Regions from separate parts of the Halioxenophilus sp. WMMB6 genome, predicted to be linked through region 2. Evidence: predicted binding sites of a transcription regulator. Region 2 holds the regulator's gene; the other holds the start of a gene.
What was found. The regulator FliA, encoded in region 2, starts transcription of late flagellar genes. The targets are predictions, from matches to a motif close to CTAAAGNTNNNNNNNNNNNNGCCGATA.
Positions count from the first base shown of each region.

Region 1 (12,189 bases), on a different contig from region 2:
TGGCGGCTGTCCTCTTCCAGGGCGGCGATCACCGCCAACACCTCGGCCTCCGACAGGCCGGCCAGAGCCACCACCAACTCCACTCTCGGGCAGCCTTCAGTGAGGGTGCCGGTTTTATCAAAGACAATTCGGTTGACCTTGGCCAGGGCACTGAGAGCGTCGCTGTTCATCACCAGCAACCCCGCCTGGCGCAGGCGCGAGAGCGCAGCGGCGTGGGCGGTGGGTGTGGCCAATGAGAGGGCACAGGGACAGGTGACCACCAGTACCGAGAGCACCACCCACAGGGCGTGGCCGGGCTCACGCCAGCCCCAGTAGGCGCCAGTGAGGCCGGAGATGACAATCACCGCCGCTACAAACCAGGAGGCCATGGCATCGGCACTGGTTACCTGCCTGGGCTTATGGGCGGCGGCGTCTTCTACCATGCGCTCAATGGAGGAGAGCGTAGTGGCGGTACCCACGGCGGTTACCGCCACCACCAATGGGGATTCCAGATTGGTGGTGCCGGCCACCACCTTATCGCCAACGCTCTTTACCACCGGCGCCGCCTCGCCGGTGAGCATTGACTCATCGACCTGGGAGCTACCTTCCAGAATATCGCCATCGCAGGGGATCACCTCGCCCACCCCCACGGCCGCCCAATCGCCCACCGCCAGCGCCCGCAGGGGCAGCACGGTGCGCGTCTCGTCGTCGCCCTGGCGCTCCACCCGGGTGGCGGTCAATGGCAGCAGCTGGGCCAGGCGGGTCATACCCAGGCGATTGTTGAGGCGGGTGTTCATCTCCAGATAGCGGCCCACCAGCAAAAAGAAGGTGAACATGGAGACCGAATCGAAATAGACCTCACCCTGGTTGCTGAGTGTGGCCCAGACACTGGCGCTGTAGGCAAAGGCGATGGCCAGCGCGACCGGCACATCCATCACCAGGTGGCGGTTCTTGAGGGCGCGCCAGGCGGCGGTAAAGAAGGGCCGGGCGCTGAACAACACCACCGGTGTGGCGATTAATAAGCTGACCCAGCGCCAGAAGACCAGCCAGTGGTCGTCGGCCCCGGCGTAGATGGTCACCGCCACCATGCCCACCTGCATCATGCCAAAGCCAGCCACGCCAATGCGCATCAATGCCTGCCGTCGCTCGCGCTGGGCCAGCGCCTGTTGCTGATCTTCGGTGGCCGGTGACAACTGATAACCGATGGCCGCCACCGCCGCCATAATCTGGCTCAGTTTGATCTCGTCGTCGTGCCAGGCCAGGTGCAGACGGCCGGTGCTGGCGTTGACCCGCGCCAGGGTGATACCCGGCACCGCCAACAGGTGGCGCTCGATCAGCCAGACACAGGCGGCACAGGTGAGCCCTTCCACCAGCAGCTGCGCCTGGCGCAGATCAGTGCCAGCCTCGGGGGCCACCACAAACTCCTGCTGCAGAGGGGCGAGGTCGTACACCTGGTAGTTTTTGCGCAGGCTTTCGAGGTCGGGGCGCTGATTGGCCTGGGTGCGGAAGTCGTAGAAGCTGTCGAGCCCGGCGCTGTGGATGGTCTCGGCGATGGCCTGGCAGCCGGGGCAGCAGAACTCGCGTTCTGCGCCGGCCAGTTGTGTGCGGTAGTGGCTGTTGCCGGCTACCGGTAGGCCACAGTGATAGCAGGCCCCGGCTGGCTGGTCGCTCATGGAGCCTGGAGCTGTACCTGCTGGCTGGTACGAAAATCGATTTCGCCGTTCAAGCGCCAGTGCTCGGGCGCGGTGGCCTCTTCCGCTGTGGTGATGGGGGCATCGCCGGGCACCAGACGCAGGTACCAGCGGAAATCGGGGCGTGAGTCGAGGTCGGCGCGGTAGTAACCGGGGGCCACCTCTTTTAGGGTAAGGATACGATCCAGCTCTTCGCTCACGGGATGGTCGAGATAGAGGGTAAGCTCCTCGGGCAGCGGGGTATTGGCGCTCTCCTGCAGGCGCAGCAGCACTTCGCCGAGTTCCAGATCGAAGGTGATATCAGCCGAGAGGCCCAGGCTCGCGGCCAGCTCCACCTGCTCCATACTCTGGTTAATAAGACGGCCTTTTTTGTAGTAGTCGACGGTGACTTCGTCGTCACCGAAGCGTACCGCGGTAAACACCATCATGCCGGAGAGGATGATCGAGGCAATTAACGGAGCCAGGATGAACCACGCCCAAAATTCTCGATACCAGGGTTTACTGCCGGGTTCACTTGTCACACGTAACTCCAAAACATCGACCTCTGCAGGCTTAAAAAGGGGCCATATTACAATACAAACCAAGGCACTTGGCCAGCTTTGCCCGCCACACCGGGATGTGGCCGGCGGTATAACCGGCCCCGTTAGGCTGGGGAGCCTGGTTTCCGGCTGCGCCTAGTTGGGTTTTTCAACTACGCCTATTTTGGTAACGGCGCGATAAACGATGCCTCCTGCTCGGCGGTGATGCTCTCATCCTCGGCGGCGGTGACGGTGATGTAGACCTCACTGCGCTCGTGGGTGACCTGATCCCGGGGGATCTTCACCTGTACCGGCACGGTAAACACCTCGCCCTCTTCCAGGTAGACCGGACGGTGCGACAACTCATAGGGGCCATCGCCGCGCACGGTGATGTCGTAGGTGTGGTCAGAGCGGTCCATGTTGTTGATCTTCACGGTGTAGACGTTGACGATCTGGTCGTTGCGCACGCGGTACATCTGGGTGCCGCGGTCGCGCACCACATCCACCGACAGCGGCTCGCGATCGGAGATCGCGTAGACAAACGCACACAGCATGGCGATTACCGCAAACGAGTAACCAAACAGGCGCGGCCGGAAGAAGCGGGTGTGGCCAGTCTCCAGGGCATCCTGGGAGGTGAAGCGCACCAAACCGCGCTCGTAGCCCATCTTGTCCATCACGCTGTTACAGGCATCGACACACAAACCACAGTTGATGCATTCATACTGCAAACCATCGCGAATATCGATATCCACCGGGCAGACCTGCACACACCAGGAGCAGTCGATGCAGTCACCCTTGCCGTTGGCTTTGTAATCTTCGCCGGCCTTGCGCGGGCCGCGCGCCTCGCCGCGGGTTTTGTCGTAGTGCACCGCCAGGGTCTCTTTGTCGTACATCACCGACTGGAACCGGGCGTAGGGGCACATGTATTTACAGACCTGCTCGCGCATCCAGCCGGCGTTGAGGTAGGTCATGCCGGTGAAGAAGAGAGTCCAGAAGGCAGCCGCCGGCGCGATATTCCAGGTGACCACACCCGCCTCCCCAACATGGGGAATAAAGCCCAACAGCAACCCGCGCACCGGCGTGAAGTAGCCGACAAAGGTGATACCGGTAATAAAACCGATCAACAGCCAGGTAGCGTGTTTACCGCTTTTGCGGGCCACCTTCTCTGCATTCCAATCCTGGCGGTCGAGCTTGATACGCTTGTTGCGGTCACCTTCAAATACCCGCTCCGCCCAGATATACATTAAGGTCCACACGGTTTGCGGGCAGGTGAAGCCACACCAGACCCGGCCCACCAGGGTGGTGACGGTGAACAGGGTAAAGGCGGCGATGATCAACAACCAGGCGAGCAACATGCCATCCTGGGGCCAGAAGGTGGACCAGAGGATGTGGAATTTACGGGCCGGCAGATCGAACAGCATTGCCGGGCGACCGTCGATGGTGAGCCAAGGCATGATGACAAAGCCCAGCAGCAGCGGCAAACCGGTGTAGCGACGAATACTTTGGTAGAAGCCATCGATCTTACGAACGTAGACCTTATTGGCGGATTGATAGAGGTTGGTGTGGGTGTCGGCCTGTTTCACCGGCTCTTCATGGACGGGGATTTTATCAACCACGGTAGTTACCTGCTTGTCGTTGGTTGTCAGCGGAAGGCGGATAAGCGCCTTTATAGGGTACTGCAGCGTTCGGCTCGTCGCAGCGATGATGCCTGTGCGGCGACCGGCTTGAAAACGGGTCTGGCGGCGAGAACGCATTCTAGCGCCTTAATTCGTTTTATTCTAATTAAGAAAAAAACAAACTATTTGAGCTAAGCCAAATGGAGGCCAGTGGCCACACTTTATGGCTATAGAACACAGTTTTCAGCCATAAAAAAAGGCTGCAGCCGGTGAAGCGCTGCAGCCTTTTTACGAGCACAACGGCGAGCCGTTACTCGTTGTCGAGCGACAAACTGTAGACGTAGGCTGCCAGCAGATGAATTTTGTCTTCACGCAGCTTCTCAGCCTGGGCAGGCATGGTACCACCGCGGCCATTACGGACTGTTTGGCGAATACCTTTAGCGCTGCCGTCGTACAACCAGGTGTCGTCGGTCAGGTTGGGCGCGCCGGTGGCGTGCATGCCTTTGGCATCGGCACCGTGACAGGCGGCGCAGTTCTGAGCAAAGATCTCTTTACCGGCGGCGACGGCCTCTTCATCTTCAGCGCGATCAGTGAAGCTCAGTACGTACTGGCTCACGTCAGCAATCTTCTCTTCACCCAGGATATCTTTCCAGGCCGGCATAGCCGCCACGCGACCGTGGGTGATGGTGGTTTTGATGGCTTCCGGTTCACCGCCGTAGAGCCAGTCGTGGTCGGTCAGGTTGGGGAAACCAAAGTTACCACCGCCATCGGCACCGTGGCAGACGGCGCAGTTGTTGGCAAACAGCCGGGTACCCATCTTCATCGCTTTCGGATCTTCAGCAAGCTCCGCGATAGGCATCTGGCTGTAGACGTCGAACGACTCTTTGTAGCTGGCGCGGGCTTTCTCCTGCTCACGCTCGAGCTGGTTGTGCGAAGTCCAACCCAACACCCCTTTCCAAGTACCCAGGCCTGGGTAGAGAGTCAGGTAGATAGCGCCAAACACAAAGGTGGCGATAAACATCTGGAACCACCACTTGGGCAGCGGGTTATCGTATTCTTCAATGCCATCGTAGGAATGGCCGGTGGTTTTGTTTTCCGGTTCAGCATCGTCACGCGAGGCCACCTTGCGGTTGGCCAGCAGGATCCACAGCACCAGCCCCAAGTTGGTCAACGTCAGGCCGATGATCCACAAACTCCAGAAAGTACTCATGATTTTTCTTGCCCCTTGTCTCCGGTATCAGGCTCACCGGCATTATTCAATGAGTTCAACGACGACTCTGATTGCTTGTTTTCCATGGCATCGGCAAACGGCAGGTTGGCCGCCTCGTTAAACTTGGCCCGTCGGCTGGGGGAGAAGGCCCACCAGCAGACGCCGAAGAAGGCGATCATCACCAGGATGGTGGAGATGCCACGCAAGTTGTTAAGAAGATCCGATTCCATCATTCAACCTCAATCAAAGCGGATGTGAATTAGCGTTTTTGCTTCAGCAAAATACCCAGCTGTTGCAGATACGCCACCAGTGCATCGATTTCAGTGACACCTTCAACGGCCTCTTTGGCACCGGCGATATCGTCGTCAGTATAGGGCACGCCCACTTTACGCAGTGCGGCCATCTTGTCGCCGGTGTGCTTGCCATCCAGGTGGTTATCAAACAACCAGGGGAAGGCCGGCATGTTGGATTCGGGCACTACGTTGCGTGGGTTGTAGAGGTGCGCTTTATGCCAGTCGTCAGAGTAGCGACCACCCACACGCGCCAGGTCTGGACCAGTACGTTTGGAGCCCCACAGGAAGGGGTGCTCGTAGACGGACTCGCCGGCAACCGAGTAGTGGCCGTAGCGCTCGACTTCGGCACGCAGAGGACGAACCATCTGCGTGTGACAGACGTGACAACCTTCGCGGATGTAGATATCGCGGCCTTCCAGCTGCAGCGCAGGCAGGGGTTTCAGGCCGGCGACGGGTTCGGTGGTCTCTTTCAGAAAGAATTGAGGAACGATTTCGACCAGGGCACCAAAACTAATGGCCACCAAAGTCAGTACGATCATCAGAATGATGTTCTTCTCGACTATGTCATGGTTCTTCACGGGGTATTCTCCTCAATCAGGCCGTTTGGGCATCAGCGGCCGCTTGCTCGGCTTTTTCGCGAGCTTCAGCAGACAGTGTGCGGAACATGTTATAGGCCATTAACAACATACCAATCAGGAAGAAGGCGCCACCGATAACCCGCACGGTGTAGCCTGGGTAGCTGGCTTTAACCGCTTCAACAAAGTTGTAGGTCAGGGTGCCGTCGGCGTTGAAGGCGCGCCACATCAAGCCCTGGGTAATACCGTTTACCCACATGGAGGCGATGTACAGTACGGTACCGATGGTGGCCAGCCAGAAGTGGGTGTTCACCAGTTTCACACTCCACATCTCTTTGCGGTTGGTCAGTACCGGCAGCAGGTGGTAGATGGAGCCGATAGAGATCATAGCCACCCAGCCCAGAGCACCAGAGTGCACGTGGCCGATAGTCCAGTCGGTGTCGTGAGAGAGTGCGTTGACGGTTTTGATCGACATCATCGGCCCTTCGAAGGTAGACATACCGTAGAAGGAGAGCGATACCACCAAAAAGCGCAGGGTTGGGTCGGTACGCAGTTTATGCCAGGCACCGGAGAGGGTCATGATACCGTTGATCATACCGCCCCAGGAGGGCGCCAACAGAATCAGAGACATTACCATACCCAGGCTCTGCGCCCAGTCGGGCAGTGCTGAGTAGTGCAGGTGGTGAGCACCGGCCCAGATATAGATAGAGATCAATGCCCAGAAGTGCACGATGGAGAGCTGGTAAGAGTAAACCGGACGCTCGGCCTGCTTGGGCACGAAGTAATACATCATGCCGAGGAAGCCCGCCGTCAGGAAGAAGCCCACCGCGTTGTGGCCGTACCACCACTGCACCATGGCATCCATGGCACCGGCATAGGCGGAGTAGGATTTGGTGAAGGTTACCGGGATGAAAGCGCTGTTGACGATGTGCAACACGGCGATGGTCAGAATGAAGGCGCCGTAGAACCAGTTGGCCACGTAGATGTGGGAGGTTTTACGGGTGGCGATAGTACCGAAAAAGATAATCGCGTAAGAGACCCAAACCGCGGCAATCAGCAGATCGATTGGCCACTCCAGTTCGGCGTATTCTTTGGCAGAGGTCATACCCTGTGGCAGAGTGATTGCCGCCAACACGATGACTGCCTGCCAACCCCAAAACGTAAACGGAATCAAAATGCCGCCAAAGAGTTTGGTTTGACAGGTGCGCTGCACCACATAGTAGGAGGTGGCAAACAGTGCACAACCACCGAAGGCGAAGATAACCGCGTTGGTGTGCAGCGGTCGCAAACGGCCAAAGTGAGTGTACGGTTGCAGGATATCGTTCAGCTGTGGCCAAACCAATTGCGCTGCAATCAGCACACCGACGGCCATGCCAACCACACCCCAGATCACGGTCATGATAGAGAACTGGCGTACGATTTTTAGGTCGTAAGCTGGCTGCTCCCCTGCTACAGGATGACTACTCATAGTGATGTCCTAATAGTTTTTAAGAATTGCAGAAAAACCTGGAAGGCGGAAAACCCGGTTTAATCACGCTGCTAGCGAAATATGCACACGACTGTGTGCGCGGAGCTAAACGCGACGGATTGTAATAATTGGGTTGTTATTCCGCTTGACTCTAATCAAGGGCCTATAGGTTACCTTTGTTTAATAAAAAATCACACCCGAAGGCCTTATCAACTGGCCTTTTACCACCACCAGATATTGTTGAATTTTTGTGCTCTGGCGAACCTCTCCGGCCAAAATATTGGCCATTTTTAAAACAAAGATAAGCGAGGCTCATTGCCAAAACCGAGCCAATTGGCGCGGCTTTGGTTGCTATTGGCAGATTAAAGCGCGGCTATTCTCCCCGCCCAGCCAAAAAAATGCGAGCCTAAATTGCCCGCATTGGTTTAAAGATTGGTGCGCCCTTTATTGGCCGCAATGCGCATACGCAGAGCGTTCAATTTAATAAAGCCTTCCGCATCTTTCTGGTTGTAAGCACCGGCGTCGTCTTCAAAGGTGGCGATTTTTTCATCGAACAGGCTCTGGCTGGAGCGTCGACCAACCACTTCGACACTGCCTTTGTAGAGCTTGACGCGAACGTCGCCATTGACGAACTGCTGGGACTCATCGATAGCCACCTGCAACATTTTGCGTTCTGGGCTCCACCAGTAGCCGTTGTAGATCATCTCGGCGTACTTGGGCATCAACGAATCTTTCAGGTGGGCCACTTCACGATCAAGAGTGATCGACTCTATGGCACGGTGCGCTTTCAACATGATGGTGCCGCCAGGAGTTTCATAGCAGCCGCGCGACTTCATCCCGACATAGCGGTTTTCAACGATATCGAGCCGGCCAACACCGTTGGCACCACCGATTTGATTGAGCTTGGCCAGCACCTGGGCAGGGGTGAGGGCCACACCATCCACCGCCACGATATCACCGCTCTCAAAGCTGAGCTCCACGTAGGTGGGGGTTTCGGGGGCCTGCTCTGGGGCTACCGTCCAACGCCACATATCGGCTTCGGCCTCGGCCCAGGGATCTTCCAAAATACCGCCCTCATAGGAGATGTGCAGCAGGTTGGCGTCCATGGAGTAAGGAGATTTCTTTTTGTTGGAGGAGAAATCGACTGGAATTTTGTGGCTCTCACAATAGGCCATCAATTTTTCGCGGGAGGTCAGATCCCACTCACGCCAGGGGGCGATAACGCGCACGCCGGGCTTCAGGGCGTAGGCGCCCAGCTCAAAGCGGACCTGATCGTTGCCTTTACCGGTAGCACCGTGTGCCACTGCGTCGGCACCGGTCTCATTGGCGATCTCAATCATGCGCTTGGCAATCAACGGCCGCGCAATGGAGGTTCCGAGCAGATATTCACCCTCGTAGATGGTGTTGGCGCGGAACATGGGGAAGACGAAATCGCGCACGAACTCTTCGCGCAGATCGTCGATATAGATCTCTTTGATACCCAGAGATTGGGCTTTGGCTCGGGCAGGCTCTACCTCTTCACCCTGGCCGATATCGGCGGTAAAGGTAACCACTTCGCAGTGGTAGGTATCCTGCAACCAGCGGGCGATTACCGAAGTATCCAAACCACCAGAATAGGCCAAAACAACTTTTTTAACTTCGGACATTGATCAACTCCCAAAAATAGGGCCCTAAGCCCCTGGTAAGAAGCGGCGCGCATTGTAGCGATTATTTGCCACTGTGCCCAGTGGTTAGGCGCGAGGGAGCGGACATCTATGTCTAAAATAAGCGCCTGTGGCTGACAACAGGCGCTTATTTAACCGCAACCACTACTGCGTATCGGTGGCAGCGGGCGGCCCGAGGCTATCGAGGATGGCTTGGGTATCGAGGGTCTCCGGCTCTTCATTGCTGTCGAACTCGGGGATCTCTGGTGGTGGTTCTTTACTAAGGCGCACGGTTACCCGGCGATTCTGGGCCCGGCCATCGGCCGTGCGATTGCTGGCGACGGGATAACGCTCACCGTGCCAGCGGGTGACAATGGCGCTAGGATCCAAGCCGCCGTTGATCAGATAGTGCATCACCTTCTCGGCACGGCGTTTAGAGATCTCCAGATTTTCGGCGCGTGGGCCTTCGCTGTCGGAGTGGCCATCAATAAAAAGGCTCCGCACCTGGGTGTCGGCCTTGGAGTAGGTGATGATATCGTCCAACAACTCGGTTTCGCCGGTAGTCAGCTCCTCCTGACCGGCTTTAAACTGCAGCGAGGTGCGCTCTATCTGGCCATAATTGACCGGCAGCAGCTCGGCCAGACAGCCAACGTATTTGTCGTAGGCACCGCGAAAGTTGATGTTGGAGAGGCCAACTTTCACCACCTTGTTGTCGTCGTACCAGGCGCGCCGGGCAAACTCCACCTGCTTACCGTCATAGAGCTCCTGCAACAGCCGGCTGGCCATTTTTTCATCAACATTGATGGCACCCTTCTCTTCCACCACATCGACATAGCCAAGTTGTTGGATACGGCCGCCGGGTTTCCAGACTGGTGTCGTTACAGTGAGTGCGGCCCTGCCCGCTTTCATCTGTGGCGTACTGGCCAGCAACTGAAAATGGAGCTTCTCCCCGGCCGAATGCTGGAACACCGCTTCGCCAAACTCGGGAATGGGCTGGGATATGCGGCACTCAAATTGCGAACCCTGCACCAACCACTCGGCACTCTCCAGGCGTGGGCTGAACTGCAATGCCCAACTACTGCGAGCGGGCGACAGGCACGCGGCCGGCACCAGCGTCAGCAGCCAGAAGAAGCGTGCAGAGGTGAGATTCATCGCGGTTACCTTAAACAAACCAAGGGGATTGAGTTTCTGAGCGGCCACATCAGAGAAATTCTGCGCCAGTGGCAGCGCGCAAATACCATTACCACAATAGTAGTCGGCCGAAAGCGAATTTTCTTGAGTTTGGAGTGCGGGCAGAGCACTGCTGGCCCGGTGGGAACGTGTTATCATGCGCGGCTTTACGGCTAACCACTTGCACGAGACCAACGCATGACGGCAACACTCACCCTCACTCAACCCGATGACTGGCATATTCACCTGCGTGACGGCGCAGCGCTGGCCACCACCGTGGGTGATGCGGCCCGGCAGTTTGGCCGTGCGATTGTGATGCCGAACCTGGTGCCGCCGGTGGTCGACGCCGACAGCGCGCTCGCTTATAAAGAGCGGATAGCCGCCCAGATTCCCGCCGGCCTCCCCTTTGAGCCGCTGATGGTGCTCTACCTCACCGACAACACCACCGCCGAGACCATTCACGCCGCCAAAGCCGCCGGCGTGGTTGCCTGTAAACTCTACCCGGCGGGCGCTACCACCAATTCCGACTCCGGCGTCACTAACATTCAAAAGATCTACCCAGCCCTTGATGCCATGCAGTCAGCATCCATGTTGCTGTTAGTGCACGGAGAGGTGACCGATGCCGAGATCGATATTTTTGATCGGGAAAAGGTCTTCATCGACCGCACACTGACCGGCCTGCGCCAAGATTTCCCCGCATTGAAAATTGTCTTGGAGCACATTACCACCGCCGATGCCGTTGCCTTCGTCAGCGAACAGAGCAGCCACATGGCCGCCACTATCACCGCCCACCACCTGCTCTACAACCGCAACCACATGCTGGTGGGTGGCATTCGTCCGCACTACTACTGCCTGCCAATCCTCAAACGCAACAGCCATCAGCAGGCACTTATAAAAGCAGCAACTGGCGGCGACTCACGCTTTTTCCTCGGCACCGACTCCGCACCCCACGCCCGCGCCCGCAAAGAGACCAGCTGTGGCTGCGCCGGTTGTTATACGGCACATGCCGCCATCGAACTTTATGCCGAGGTGTTTGAACGGGAAGACGCCCTGGACAAACTGGAGGCCTTCGCCAGTTTCTATGGGCCGGATTTTTACGGGCTGCCGCGCAACCAGCAGCAGATCACCCTGCAAAAAAGCGCGTGGCAGATGCCCGCCTCGCTGGAGCTCGCCCCCGGTGAACCACTAACACCACTGGCGGCGGGTGAAACCCTGCAGTGGCGCGTGCTGGAGAAGCGCTAGGCCGATTTCGCACTATCGCAATCCCCTCGCCCGGCCTGGCGTGCTACCATGGCCTGGCTTTTCCTCAACCGATAACCTTCCAGTAAGGGAAAACTTTGTCTGAAGCGCCACCCTCGAACCTGAAAAATCGCTTCCGCGGCTTTCTGCCCGTGGTCGTGGATGTGGAAACCGGCGGTTTTAACTCCGCCACCGATGCCCTGCTGGAGATCGCCGCCGTCACACTCACCATGGATGACCAGGGAGTGCTGCGCCGCGATGAGACCCATCAATTCCACATTGAACCCTTTGAAGGGGCTAACGTGGAGCAAACGGCGCTCGATTTTACCGGCATCGATCTGGAAGACCCGGAGCGGCCCGCCGAGCCGGAGATGATCGCCATCCCCGAGCTGTTCAAAGCCGTGCGCCGCGCTGTGAAAGCCCACGACTGCAACCGCGCCGTGATCGTCGGCCACAATGCCCATTTTGACCTCGGCTTTGTCAATGCCGTGGCGGAACGGGTGGACGCCAAGCGCAACCCCTTTCACCCTTTCTCTTGCTTTGATACCGCCACCCTGGCGGGACTGGCCCTGGGGCAAACCGTATTGGCCAAAGCCTGTTTAGCGGCCAATATCAGCTTCTGTAACCGCTCGGCACACACCGCCGCCTACGACGCTGAGAAAACCGCCGACCTCTTCTGCTACATCGTCAACCGCTGGCAGAGCCTGGGCGGCTGGCCACCACCCAATAGCGAACCGGATACCGAATCCGAGGCATAAAAAAACCCGGCATTGCCGGGTTTTTTCTG
Region 1 is NZ_JAWMQR010000003.1:192,623-204,811, forward strand. It holds gene SBL51_RS09835 (heavy metal translocating P-type ATPase) at 1-1,652, opposite strand, end outside; gene SBL51_RS09840 (FixH family protein) at 1,649-2,191, opposite strand; gene ccoG (cytochrome c oxidase accessory protein CcoG) at 2,368-3,942, opposite strand; gene ccoP (cytochrome-c oxidase, cbb3-type subunit III) at 4,115-5,014, opposite strand; gene SBL51_RS09855 (cbb3-type cytochrome c oxidase subunit 3) at 5,011-5,247, opposite strand; gene ccoO (cytochrome-c oxidase, cbb3-type subunit II) at 5,274-5,885, opposite strand; gene ccoN (cytochrome-c oxidase, cbb3-type subunit I) at 5,902-7,350, opposite strand; gene SBL51_RS09870 (argininosuccinate synthase) at 7,776-8,996, opposite strand; gene SBL51_RS09875 (flagellar protein MotY) at 9,159-10,145, opposite strand; gene pyrC (dihydroorotase) at 10,362-11,405, shown strand; gene rnt (ribonuclease T) at 11,501-12,160, shown strand.
Region 1: the regulator FliA is predicted to act here: its motif matches at 10,247-10,273, upstream of SBL51_RS09875 (flagellar protein MotY).

Region 2 (12,189 bases):
TCCGGATTACTATCAGTTTGATCAATAGCGAATTGCGGGTCGATTACTGATTAATTGATCGTTAACTGTTCGTTAATTGATCAGCTGCTCTCCCTGGGTTGCTGCACCGCACCGGCTTTCAATAAAAAAAATTAAAAGCATGTCTGGTCGGTACGCAAATTGCGATATCTCTCATTACCACATCGTCAGCGTCAAAAAATTGATGTTTTCGTAATGGCCCTGCGCCAAGAGTCAGAATAACCGCGGCTCAGCAGGTTGGAGTGAATGGCAATTAACAGGATCAGTTAGGGCATCATGCAATTTCCTTCCCTTGGCCAGATGAATAATCTGCGCAATACCAAACTCGACCGCAGTCAGGTGGTGGGTGGCCTACGCACAATTTTTAATGGCAACCTGAGTATTCCCATTCTGCTGTTGATGCTGTTGGGCATGATGACGCTGCCTTTGCCGGCGTTTCTGCTGGATGTCTTCTTCTCCTTTAATATTGCGCTTTCGATCGTTGTCCTGCTGGTGGGCGTCTACAGTTTGCGGCCACTGGAATTTGCTGTATTCCCCACCATCCTGTTGATCGCCACACTCTTGCGCCTGGCTTTGAATGTGGCCTCCACCCGTGTGGTGCTGCTGGAAGGGCACGCCGGTGGTGATGCCGCCGGTAAGGTGATCCAGGCTTTTGGTGAAGTGGTGATTGGCGGTAACTATGCCGTTGGTCTGGTGGTATTTATCATTCTGATGATCATCAACTTTGTGGTGGTTACCAAAGGTGCCGGCCGTATCTCCGAAGTGAGTGCCCGATTCACCTTGGATGCCATGCCCGGTAAGCAGATGGCGATCGACGCCGACCTCAATGCCGGCTTAATTAATCAGGATGAGGCGCGTCTGCGCCGGGAAGAGGTGGCCAGTGAGGCGGACTTCTACGGGGCGATGGATGGTGCCAGTAAATTTGTGCGCGGCGATGCCGTCGCCGGGATTCTGATTCTGTTTCTCAATATTATCGGCGGCCTGGCCATCGGTATGATTCAACACCAATTGACCTTCGCCGATGCCCTGCAGCGTTACATCCTGCTTACCATCGGTGATGGCCTGGTAGCACAAATTCCGTCACTGCTGCTCTCCACCGCCGCCGCGATTATGGTTACCCGGGTCAACAGCACGGAAGATATGCGCAGCCAGGTGGTCAACCAAATGTTTGACTCGCCCAAGGCGCTGGGCGTATCGGCCGGAATTTTACTGTTAATGGGCAGTATTCCCGGCATGCCGCATGTCGCCTTTTTGGGGTTGGGCAGTGTCTGTGGTGGCCTGGCCTATCTTATCCATCGCCGTAAAACCGCCGTTGTTGAAGTTAGTGCTGCCGAAGATCCGGGCCGGCGGCGGGGGGCAGTGCCGGCAGCGCTGCCCGGTGCCACCGCCGGTGGCGAAATTATTGAGGCCAAACCCGAGCAGGTGGAGTTGAGCTGGGACGACGTGCAGCCGGTCGACATGATTGGTCTGGAGGTGGGCTACCGTTTAATTCCCCTGGTCAATAAACCCCAGGGCGGTGAGCTGTTGGGGCGGATTAAAGGGATTCGCAAGCGCATCTCCCAGGAGAAGGGGTTTTTGGTTCCCAGTGTGCATATCCGCGATAACCTCGACTTGGCGCCATCGGCCTACCGGATTTTATTAATGGGTGTCAGTGTTGGTGAAGGTGAAGTCTTCCCCGATCGCGATTTGGCCATTAACCCCGGCCAGGTGCTGGGTGAGATTGATGGCGTGGCTGGTTTTGATCCCGCCTTTGGTCTGCCGGCGGTGTGGATTGAACGCAACCGTAAAGATCAGGCGCAGTCGTTGGGTTACACGGTGGTCGATACCAGTACGGTAATCGCGACTCACCTTAACCAGGTTTTGCAGAAACATATTTATGAATTGATTGGCCACGAAGAGATTCAAAAACTGTTGGATCAGCTGGCCAAGTCTTCACCAAAACTGGTGGCGGAACTGGTGCCCGATAAATTATCGATTAACTCGGTACTGAAAGTTTGCCAAAACCTGCTGAAAGAGCATATCGGCATTCGCGATTTCCGTTCCATCTGCGAGGCCTTGCTGGCCGCCTCGGAAAATACCGTGGATACCGAGCAGTTAACCGCCGCGGCCCGGGTCGCACTCTCCCGACAAATTGTGTACGGACTGGCGAAAGGAAAAGATCCGCTGCCTGTGTTAACGCTGCAACCGGATTTGGAACAGCTATTGCTTAAAGCCCATGCACAGGCACAAAAATCTGGCGCTGATGAGACGGGATTCCTGGAGCCAGGCTTGATAGATGCCATGCAGAACTCCATGCGGGAACTAATTCAACGGCAAGAAATTGCCAATAAACCGGCAGTTCTATTGGTAGCAGGCAATATTCGCCGGCTGATTGGAAAGATGGTTCGGGCAATGGGGTTGGATGCCAGCGTTCTGGCTTATGCAGAGATACCAGAAAGCAAGGCAATTAATGTTGATGGGGCGGTATCCGGTAGTCGAGCGCCGGCCTAAATAGAATGATGGATTGGAGAGTTTTCGGAGCTTAGTTTATGCAAATAAAACGCTATAAAGCTGCAGACATGCGACGCGCGTTGGAGTTAGTGCGTACCGATTTAGGCGATGATGCCGTGATCTTGTCCAGCTCTAAAAATGGCAAGGGTGTCGAAATTTTGGCAACCAGCGACGACTGTCAACAGTGGTTAAAGCCGGAGAACAAACCAGAACCCCTGCCGGAAGATAAGGTCACCAGTGCCTTTGCCAAATACGAATTGGCGGCCGAACAGGAGAGCCTGGCGATGGAGAGCGACCCCACTGTCGAAGGTGGTGACGATGCGCTGGTCTCTATCTCCGGTCAAAAAGCTATCTCCGGTCAAAAAAACAGCGCCGAACAGAAAAAAGATCCGCGTGCGGATGTCTCCTATTTGGCCCAGCAGCTGGAAAAACTGAATATCTCCTTCCCCGGTCGAGCGGCGCCGCGTGCGGAAAAACCCATGCGCTCGGTGCCGACCACCGCCACTCAAGCCGCAGCTTCGCAGGCCGTGGCCGAATCGATTGAGCTGGTGAGCAAGCCCAATACGCCAATGGCTGAAACCAGCGCAAGCGAGCCGGATAACCGCTTTGCCCGCACTCACAGTATGGCCCAGGAGGCCCACCAGCAGCGCCAGATCGATCTGCTGCAAACCGAACTCAGCGACATGCGCGAGTTACTGGAGCTACAACTGCAACAGTCGCAATTCGCCAATTTGAAAGGACCGCAGCTGGCCGCAGACCGTCGCCTGGAGTTGATGGGTTTTGGCAATCAATTCCGTACTCTATTTCACCGGCAGTGCGATCTTTCCCTGGAAAAGCAGCAGGAGAACGCCTGGCGCACCACCATCAGTTATTTGAGCAGCCAGATTAAAACGCTCAACTGCGATCTGATTAAATCCGGTGGCCAGCTGGCGTTTGTTGGCCCCACCGGTGCCGGCAAAACCACAACCATTGCCAAGCTGGCGACCCGCTATGTTTTAGCGGAGGGGCGCGAGTCGGTGGCACTGGTCACCCTCGACAACGAGCGCTTGGGCTCTCAAGGACAGCTGCGCAGCCTGGCCAACATTCTGCAAATTCCGCTGCGTACCGTGGTGCGGGCGGAAGATCTGCCACAGACGCTGGCGAGTCTCGATTACTGCCGCCTGGTGTTGATTGATACTCCGGGGGTAAATGCCGAGGGTATGCAGCAGGATCCCTTCCTGCAGCAGCTGTTTGCCTTGCCGAGTGTGAGCAAGTTACTGGTGTTGGCCTGCAATGCGCAAAGCCGCTTTCAACGCAATCTACTGGATTCGGTGGCCGAGCAGGCTGTGCGTGCCCTGGTGCTCACCAAGCTGGATGAGACCGACTGCCTGGGGGAAACCCTGGATGCGGTGGTTGCCAGTCAGCTGCCGGTAGCCTACACCACCGACGGCCAGAATATCCCCGACGACATAGCCGTAGCCAAGGCCCACCACCTGATCAGCCGTTCGGTGGCGGCGTTACAGCAGAGCCGCAAACCTGGTCGGGTAGGGGCGGGCATTAGTGCCCGGCGGCAGAGTGCATAAGCCAGTGCTAATTGACGATTCGCAAACGGTTACTTTTTCAGCGGCGTTGGTAGAGATTGCGGTCGCACACTGCCAAGGTGCGGCTAAACTTTTAGGAATAACTAATTTACAGGGCCTGAGTAACCGAGCGCGCGGGGATCAGGTTTCGCACAGTTTGGAGTGGATATGAGTCTCAGCAGGCCTGTTCAAGTGGTGGCGGTCACCGGCGGTAAGGGTGGCGTTGGCAAGAGTAATTTATCGGTAAACATCAGTATTGCCCTGGCGGAGATGCAGCGCCGCGTTGTATTGCTGGATGCCGACCTAGGGTTGGCCAACTGCGATGTTCTGCTCGGCATTAAATCGACGCGCAATCTGGCAGACGTACTGAGCGGTGCCTGTGACCTGCGCGACGTGCTGGTGGATGGCCCGGGCGGAATTAAAGTGGTGCCAGCCTCTTCGGGTGTGCAACAGATGACGCAATTGAACGCACAACAGCACGCTGCGCTGATCAACGCGTTTAGTAGCCTGGATCAGCAGCTTGATGTGTTGGTGATTGATACCGCGGCGGGAATTTCCGATACGGTGGTCAGCTTTGTGACGGCGTCACACGAGGTGGTTGTGGTGGTGTGCGATGAGCCATCCTCCATTACCGATGCCTACGCCCTTATCAAACTGCTTAGCACCGAGTATCACCAGACCCGTTTTCGGGTGGTGGCCAACATGACGCGAACGCTCACCGAGGGGCAGAATCTTTTCAATAAATTGCAGATGGTCTGCGATCGCTTTTTGGATGTCACCCTGCAGTATATCGGTCAGATTCCGTTCGACGAAAATGTCCGCAAGGCCGTACAAAAGCAAACCCCGCTCTTAACCTATGCCCCCCGCAGTCGTGCGGCGCAAGCGATTCGTTCCATCGCACAGAAAGTCGTTGAGTGGCCACTGCCAAGTGGGCCGCGTGGACATTTGGAATTCTTTGTAGAGAGACTCTTGCACAGCACGCAAATGAGAGTGTGACTATGGCAGTTTTTGATGGATTGGCTATGTACGATCAAGCGCTACCGGCGCCACAAATAGATATCGAACAGTACGCGCCGCTGGTGAAACGTATCGCTCACCACATGATGATGCGTATGCCGGCCAGTGTGCAGGTGGAAGATCTGATTCAGGCCGGCATGATCGGTTTGCTGGAGGCGGCGCAGAAGTATGACGCCAGCAAGGGGGCCAGCTTTGAAACCTATGCTGGGATTCGCATTCGCGGCGCCATTGTCGATGAGATGCGCCGGGGCGACTGGGCACCGCGCTCGGTACACCGCAACGCCCGCCGTGTCCAGGAGGCAATTGCCATTGTCGAGTCGAAAACCGGGCGCGACGCCACCGACCAGGAGGTAGCCGCGCAGTTGGAGGTCTCCCTGGAGGAGTACCACAGTATTCTGCAAGACAGCACCAGCACCCGCCTGTTCAGCTACGAGGAGGCCGTGGCCGAAGACGATAGCCGTATCGACCAGGATACCAGCATCTCTGCCTGCCAAAGTCCATACCAGGGAATTCAGCGGGACAGCCTAAAGTTGTCGCTGGCCCAGGCGATAAAGTCTCTGCCGGAGCGGGAGCAACTGGTATTGGCGCTTTACTACGATGAAGAGCTCAATCTGAAAGAGATTGGCCAGATTCTGGGCGTGAGTGAATCCCGGGTCAGCCAGATACACAGCCAGGCGGCGTTGCGCTTGCGTGGCCGTCTGCAGGATTGGGCCCCTGAGAAGGGCTAACTCGCCATTGCAACCGCAAACCTTAGTCTATACTGATGGAACATCGGTTAACGCAATGACACTCGCGTACCCAGCTGCGGTTTGATCAGTGTCTGCCTGACGGTGCGTGGCAGCAACTAAGCGCCTGCGAGCAGGGGGGAATTGGACTGCTTCAGGGCCAGGGTCAAGCGCTCTGGGTCACTGATGTTTGGTTTGAATCAGCAGCCGGTTGGCTTACCAACTGGTCCCGCCTTCACGATTTGATCGTGCAGTTATGCGCTATCAATCTGTCAGCATCTCCGGCACTTATTGGCAATAAATACACAGATAATCTGCGTTGAGTGTGACTGGTTAGCCAGCAGTTTGGGTTTGGGCAAAATCAGCGTCCTAAAAACTGGATACCCGACAAACTGCTACTAGACTATTTATTAAATCAGTTCCCAATCCCTGGGCCTATGGAGGTTACATTGGACAAAAATATGAAAATCCTCATTGTTGACGATTTTTCAACCATGAGGCGGATCATTAAAAACCTGTTGCGTGATCTGGGTTTTACCAATACTCAGGAGGCCGACGACGGCCAAACTGCACTGCCCATGCTGAAAAACGGTGACTTCGATTTTCTCGTGACCGACTGGAACATGCCCGGCATGACCGGCATTGAACTCCTGCGGCAGGTGCGTGCGGATGAACGCTTAAGTTCACTGCCGGTGTTGATGGTTACCGCAGAAGCGAAACGTGATCAGATTATTGAAGCGGCACAAAGTGGCGTGAATGGCTACGTTGTAAAACCGTTTACTGCTCAAGCCTTAAAGGAAAAAATCGAAAAAATCTTTGAGCGAGTGGGCTAGAGCGGGGTTACAACGCCATGGAATCAAAACCAATAGAGGCTGGTACTGATCAGGTGATCGATGAGTTGCGGGCCTGCGCCAGTACCCTGGTAGAAAAACTGAAAAACGATGACTATCAACAAGCCAATGAAGTTATCGCCAGACTCACGCAAACGCGCGACAGCCTAATATTTAACAGCGTGGGCCGACTGACCCGCGCTCTGCACAGCGCCATTGTCAATTTCAATGTCGATGCGGAAGAGTCGGCCGACGCCCGCCTCTCCGAAAAATCCCACATCTCCGATGCCTCCGACCGATTGCAATACGTATTAAAAGTGACCCAGGATGCGGCCGATAGAACCATGGACAAGGTTGAAGCTTCGGCTCCCATTGCCAGTGATATCAGTCAGGAATCCCTGGAGCTGCGCAAAGAGTGGAGCCGCTTAAAGCGGCGTGAGATGGGCGCGGACGAATTTCGTCAACTCTACTACCGCATGGATGAGTTCCTGGAGCGCATCGGTGGCGGAGCTGAGCAGCTCAGCCAAAATCTGCAGGAGATTATTCTGGAGCAGGGCTACCAGGATCTAACCGGCCAGGTACTGAAAAAAGTGATTGGCTTGGTCTCCGATGTGGAAAGTGAACTGGTCAATCTGGTTCGAATTGCCGGCCAGGTTGAGGACATTGCAGGTTTCCCTTCCGCTGCCGATAACAGTGCCAAGCAGCCGTTAAAAGCCAACGCCACGGGCGAAGGCCCGCAAATTCACGCTGAGAAACGCGCGGATGTGGTCTCCAGCCAGGACGAGGTGGATGATCTGCTCTCGAGCCTCGGTTTTTAACAGCGCAATCACAATTAATAGGTCGGTTTTGGTTAGAGGAACACTGAATGTTCGGTGATGACGATGAGATACTGCAGGACTTCTTAGTCGAGGCAGGTGAAATTCTCGAACAACTTTCCGAGCAGCTGGTTGAGCTGGAACAGCGACCAGATGATAAAGATCTGTTGAATGCAATTTTCCGTGGCTTCCACACCGTTAAGGGTGGAGCCGGTTTTTTGCAACTCAACGCCATGGTGGACTGCTGCCATGTGACTGAAAATCTGTTTGATATCCTGCGTACCGGCAAGCGGCAGGTAACCGCTGAGCTGATGGATGTCGTGCTGCAGGCGTTGGACACAGTCAACAGTCAGTTTCGGGATATTCAAGCCGGTCAGGAGCCGACTGCAGCCGAGCCGGCTTTGATTGAGATGCTCGGTCGATTGGTCGCTGGCGAGGATCTTGTCGCCGCTACCGGCGAGGCGCCAGCCACAGACACCGGGGCGGACAGCAGCGGTGATGATGTGCTGTTTGGCGATGATGACCTGTTCGATATGGGTGGCGACACCGACACCGCTTCTAACACCGCATCCACAAACTCGGCTGAAACCCACGACGACATCACCGATCAGGAGTTTGAAAGCCTGCTCGATGCTATCTCCGACTCCTCTGACAACAGTCACGACGCAGGCTCCAGCGGCAGCGTGAGTGACAGCTCTGAAATCAGCGAAGATGAATTCGAGGCGCTGCTTGATCAGCTACACGGCAAAGGCAAGGGGCCAGGTGCCGGCGCGGCCAAGCCCGCGGCCAGTGAACCCGCCTCGGCACCGCCACCGGCGGCCGTTACGCCACAACCATCGCCAGCGCCGATTGCCAGCGGCAACGATGAGATTATCTCCGAAGACGAATTTGAAGCACTGCTGGATCAGTTGCACGGCGTAGGTAAGGGCCCGGGTAAAGCCGAGGCCGATTCTGAGCCGGTGAAACCTGCCGCCGCTCAACCTGGCGCTGCCAGCCCGGCTGCGGCGGGCGGTGAAGATCTGATCAGTGAAGACGAATTTGAAAGCCTGCTTGATCAATTGCACGGCAAGGGTAAGGCGCCTGGTGTCGCGGGCGGTACGCCGGTAGCCACCGTTGCCAGCAGTAACTCTAAACCTGTGCCAGCGGCGGCCAATAAGCCGGCGGCCAAACCGCAGCTGAAGGCGGTTGCCGATGGTGGTGACGGCGGCAGTAAACCACCTGCCGCCGGTCTCTCGGCCAAAGACGTCAATCCACCGGCGGAAGCCACTGTGCGCGTCGATACCCAGCGCCTGGACGACATCATGAATATGGTGGGCGAGCTGGTGCTGGTGCGTAATCGCCTGGTGCGCCTGGGTGATGAACGCAGTGACGAAACCCTCTCCAAGGCGGTATCGAATCTGGATGTGGTCACCGCGGATCTCCAATCCGCGGTGATGAAAACCCGCATGCAGCCTATTAAAAAGGTGTTTGGCCGCTTCCCCCGTGTAGTCAGGGACTTGGCACGCAGCCTGAAAAAAGAGATTAATCTTGAGTTGGTCGGTGAAGAGACCGATCTCGACAAAAACCTGGTGGAGGCCCTGGCCGATCCGCTGGTGCACCTGGTGCGCAACTCCGTTGACCACGGCATTGAACTGCCCGACGCGCGCGAAGCCAAGGGCAAACCGCGTGTGGGTAAAGTGGTTCTGGCGGCCCAGCAGGAGGGCGACCATATTCTGTTGTCCATCACCGATGATGGCGGCGGTATGGATGCCAACAAGCTGCGCGCCATTGCGGTGGAGAAAGGGGTGCTGGATGAAGACGCGGCCGGGCGGCTCTCCGACCAGGAGGCGTTTGCGCTGATTTTTGCCCCGGGATTCTCCACCAAAAAAGAGATTTCCGATGTTTCGGGCCGCGGTGTGGGCATGGATGTGGTGAAAACCAAAATCACCCAGCTCAATGGCACTATTGAGATCCACTCGCAGCTGAATGAGGGGACGCGCTTTGATATTAAAGTGCCGCTCACTCTGGCCATCATGCCGACGCTGATGATTATGCTGGCCGATCAAACCTTTGCCCTGCCGCTGGTCAACGTGGACGAAATTTTCCATATGGATCTGACCAAAACCAACGTGGTGGATGGCCAGGAGTGCATTACCATTCGCGAAAAAGCGATTCCGATATTTCATTTAAAACAGTGGCTGGTACCCAAGTGCCCCTATCAGCCACCTCAGCAGGGTCACGTGGTGATTGTCTCTGTGGGAACTCAGCGGGTTGGCTTTGTGGTCGACCAGTTAATCGGCCAGGAGGAGGTGGTTATTAAACCGCTGGGCAAAATGTTACACGGTACCCCCGGTATGGCGGGTGCAACCATTACGGGTGATGGCACCATTGCCCTGATTCTGGACGTGCCCTCTATGCTTAAACGTTATGCCGGAAATGCTGCCTAGTGAACTGTTGAATTTTCCGTTGATTCGACAGCAGGTTTGTTTCCAAAGCAAAACTGAGCAACGGCCGCCGTTATCAGCAACACACCCTGGTTTTGGCGAGAGGGCGTTAACGGTGGTTACCCTCTCTGCTCGAACCGGCCCAGCGACACCCCGCGTATCAGTCACCGCTCAAGACAATAACGACAACCCACCTAACGAATGCAGGGTTCGGCATAGATGCCCATAAATGTACTGGTCGTAGATGACTCCAACTTTTTTCAACACCGTCTGGCCGAGATTATAGAAGATCACCCGGATCTGCATGTTATTGGCGTGGCCAGCAATGGCCGCGAGGCGGTGGAGATGGCGCGCAGTAAAGATCCGGATGTGATCACCATGGATTACGAGATGCCGCTGATGGATGGCGTGAGTGCGGTGCGCGCGATTATGGCGTCGAAGCCTGTGCCGATTTTAATGCTGTCGTCGCTCACCTACGAAGGAGCGCGCATAACACTGGATGCGCTGGAGGCGGGGGCGGTTGATTTTCTGCCGAAAAATTTTGCCGAAGTTTCACGCAAGTCACCCCAGCTAAAGCAGAAGCTGCACGAGCGTTTACTGGCGATTGCCAAGCCGGGTCGCCGGCCGGTGGCTGCGGTAGCGCCTGCCAGTAAAACCAGCGCGCCTACCTTGCGTAGCACTTCACCTGCGCCGGTGTCGGTTGTGCGCTCCACCACGGCTCCAATTACGCCCGCCGATAAGCAACGCTATGAGTCCAACCAGCCTGCGCCAGTAGCCGATAAGCGGCCGGTCGATTCGCTGCTCGGCCGCATTAAGTTACTGGCCATTGGCACCTCCACCGGCGGGCCGGTGGCACTGGTGGAGTCGTTAAAGTCTCTGCCGGCCAATTTTCCCGTGCCGATTCTGCTGATTCAGCACATGCCGGAAAACTTTACCCGCGCCTTTGCTGAGCGTTTGAACAGCCAGTGCAATATTCGCGTCCATCTGGCGGAGGATGGCATGCGGCTGGCACCGGGGGTGGCCTACCTGGCGCCGGGTGGCCAGCAGATGATTTTGGACTCAAAAGACAAAAATAGAATTAAAGTTTTGGCCGGTGATGACCGATTAAATTACAAGCCCTCGGTGGATATCACCTTTGCTTCGGCGGCCAACGCCTTTCAATCCAACTTGTTGGCCATGGTGTTAACCGGAATGGGTAGCGATGGCTGTCAGGGGTGCCGTCTGGTGAAGGAGTTTGGCGGCGTCGTCTGGTCTCAGGACCAGGCCAGCAGCGTTATTTACGGCATGCCCATGGCCGTGGCCAGAGCCAATCTAACAGACCGGGTTCTGGCGCTCTGCGATATCGCGCCCACTCTCAGACAAGCCTTTCGATGTTGATGGCTTGGCGGGTGGCCAACAGCCTGATCGCACCGAGTAACAACTCGCGCCGCTTGACCGGCGCATAAACAGCCTTTTGGCAGGTTCAAATGGACAAACTCAGTTTTTTGGGTGTGATTATCGGCTTTGCCGCACTCATTGGCGGCAATTTCCTGGAGGGCGGCTCCTGGGGTTCGCTGATGAATGGCTCGGCGGCTTTGATCGTGGTCGGCGGCACCTTGGGGGCTGCCATGCTGCAAACCCCTATCGCCAGCCTGAAGCACGCCTTTAATGTACTCAGTTGGGTGTTTGCTCCGCCCCATTTCCACTACGATGCCGGCATCAAAAAAATTGTGCATTGGGCGGACGCTGCCCGTCGCGAAGGTATTCTGGGATTGGAGAATGTGGCCGAGCGGGAGAAAAACCCCTTTGCCCAAAAAGGGTTACTGCTGCTGGTGGATGGCTCAGAACCGGAAGAGATCCGGCGGGTAATGGAAAATGATCTGCTGCAAAAAGAGCAGTGGGATCTGCAAGCCGTGCAGTTTTATGAAAGTATGGGCGGCTATGCGCCCACCATCGGTATTATCGGCGCGGTGATCGGATTGATTCATGTTATGAAGAATTTAAACGATCCCGCCCAGTTGGGGCCGGGTATCGCGATTGCATTTGTCGCCACCATTTATGGCGTTGCATTTGCCAACCTGCTGCTGTTGCCGATTGCCAATAAGTTAAAGCAGTGCGTTGGCCATGAGTCGAGATTTAAAGAGCTGATTATTGACGGGCTGATTGCCATCGCCGAAGGCGAAAACCCGAAACTGATTCAAATTAAATTGTCTGGGTATTTAACGCCATGATCTCCTCCCGGCGGCCACCACAGCTGAGTATTAATCACGAACGTTGGCTGGTCTCCTACGCGGATTTTATCACCCTGCTGTTTGCCTTTTTTGTGGTGATGT
Region 2 is NZ_JAWMQR010000005.1:244,723-256,911, forward strand. It holds gene flhB (flagellar biosynthesis protein FlhB) at 1-28, shown strand, start outside; gene flhA (flagellar biosynthesis protein FlhA) at 295-2,508, shown strand; gene flhF (flagellar biosynthesis protein FlhF) at 2,547-4,070, shown strand; gene SBL51_RS14350 (MinD/ParA family protein) at 4,236-5,063, shown strand; gene SBL51_RS14355 (RNA polymerase sigma factor FliA) at 5,090-5,812, shown strand; gene cheY (chemotaxis response regulator CheY) at 6,259-6,642, shown strand; gene SBL51_RS14365 (protein phosphatase CheZ) at 6,660-7,457, shown strand; gene SBL51_RS14370 (chemotaxis protein CheA) at 7,505-9,880, shown strand; gene SBL51_RS14375 (chemotaxis response regulator protein-glutamate methylesterase) at 10,097-11,254, shown strand; gene SBL51_RS14380 (flagellar motor protein) at 11,344-12,087, shown strand; gene motD (flagellar motor protein MotD) at 12,084-12,189, shown strand, end outside.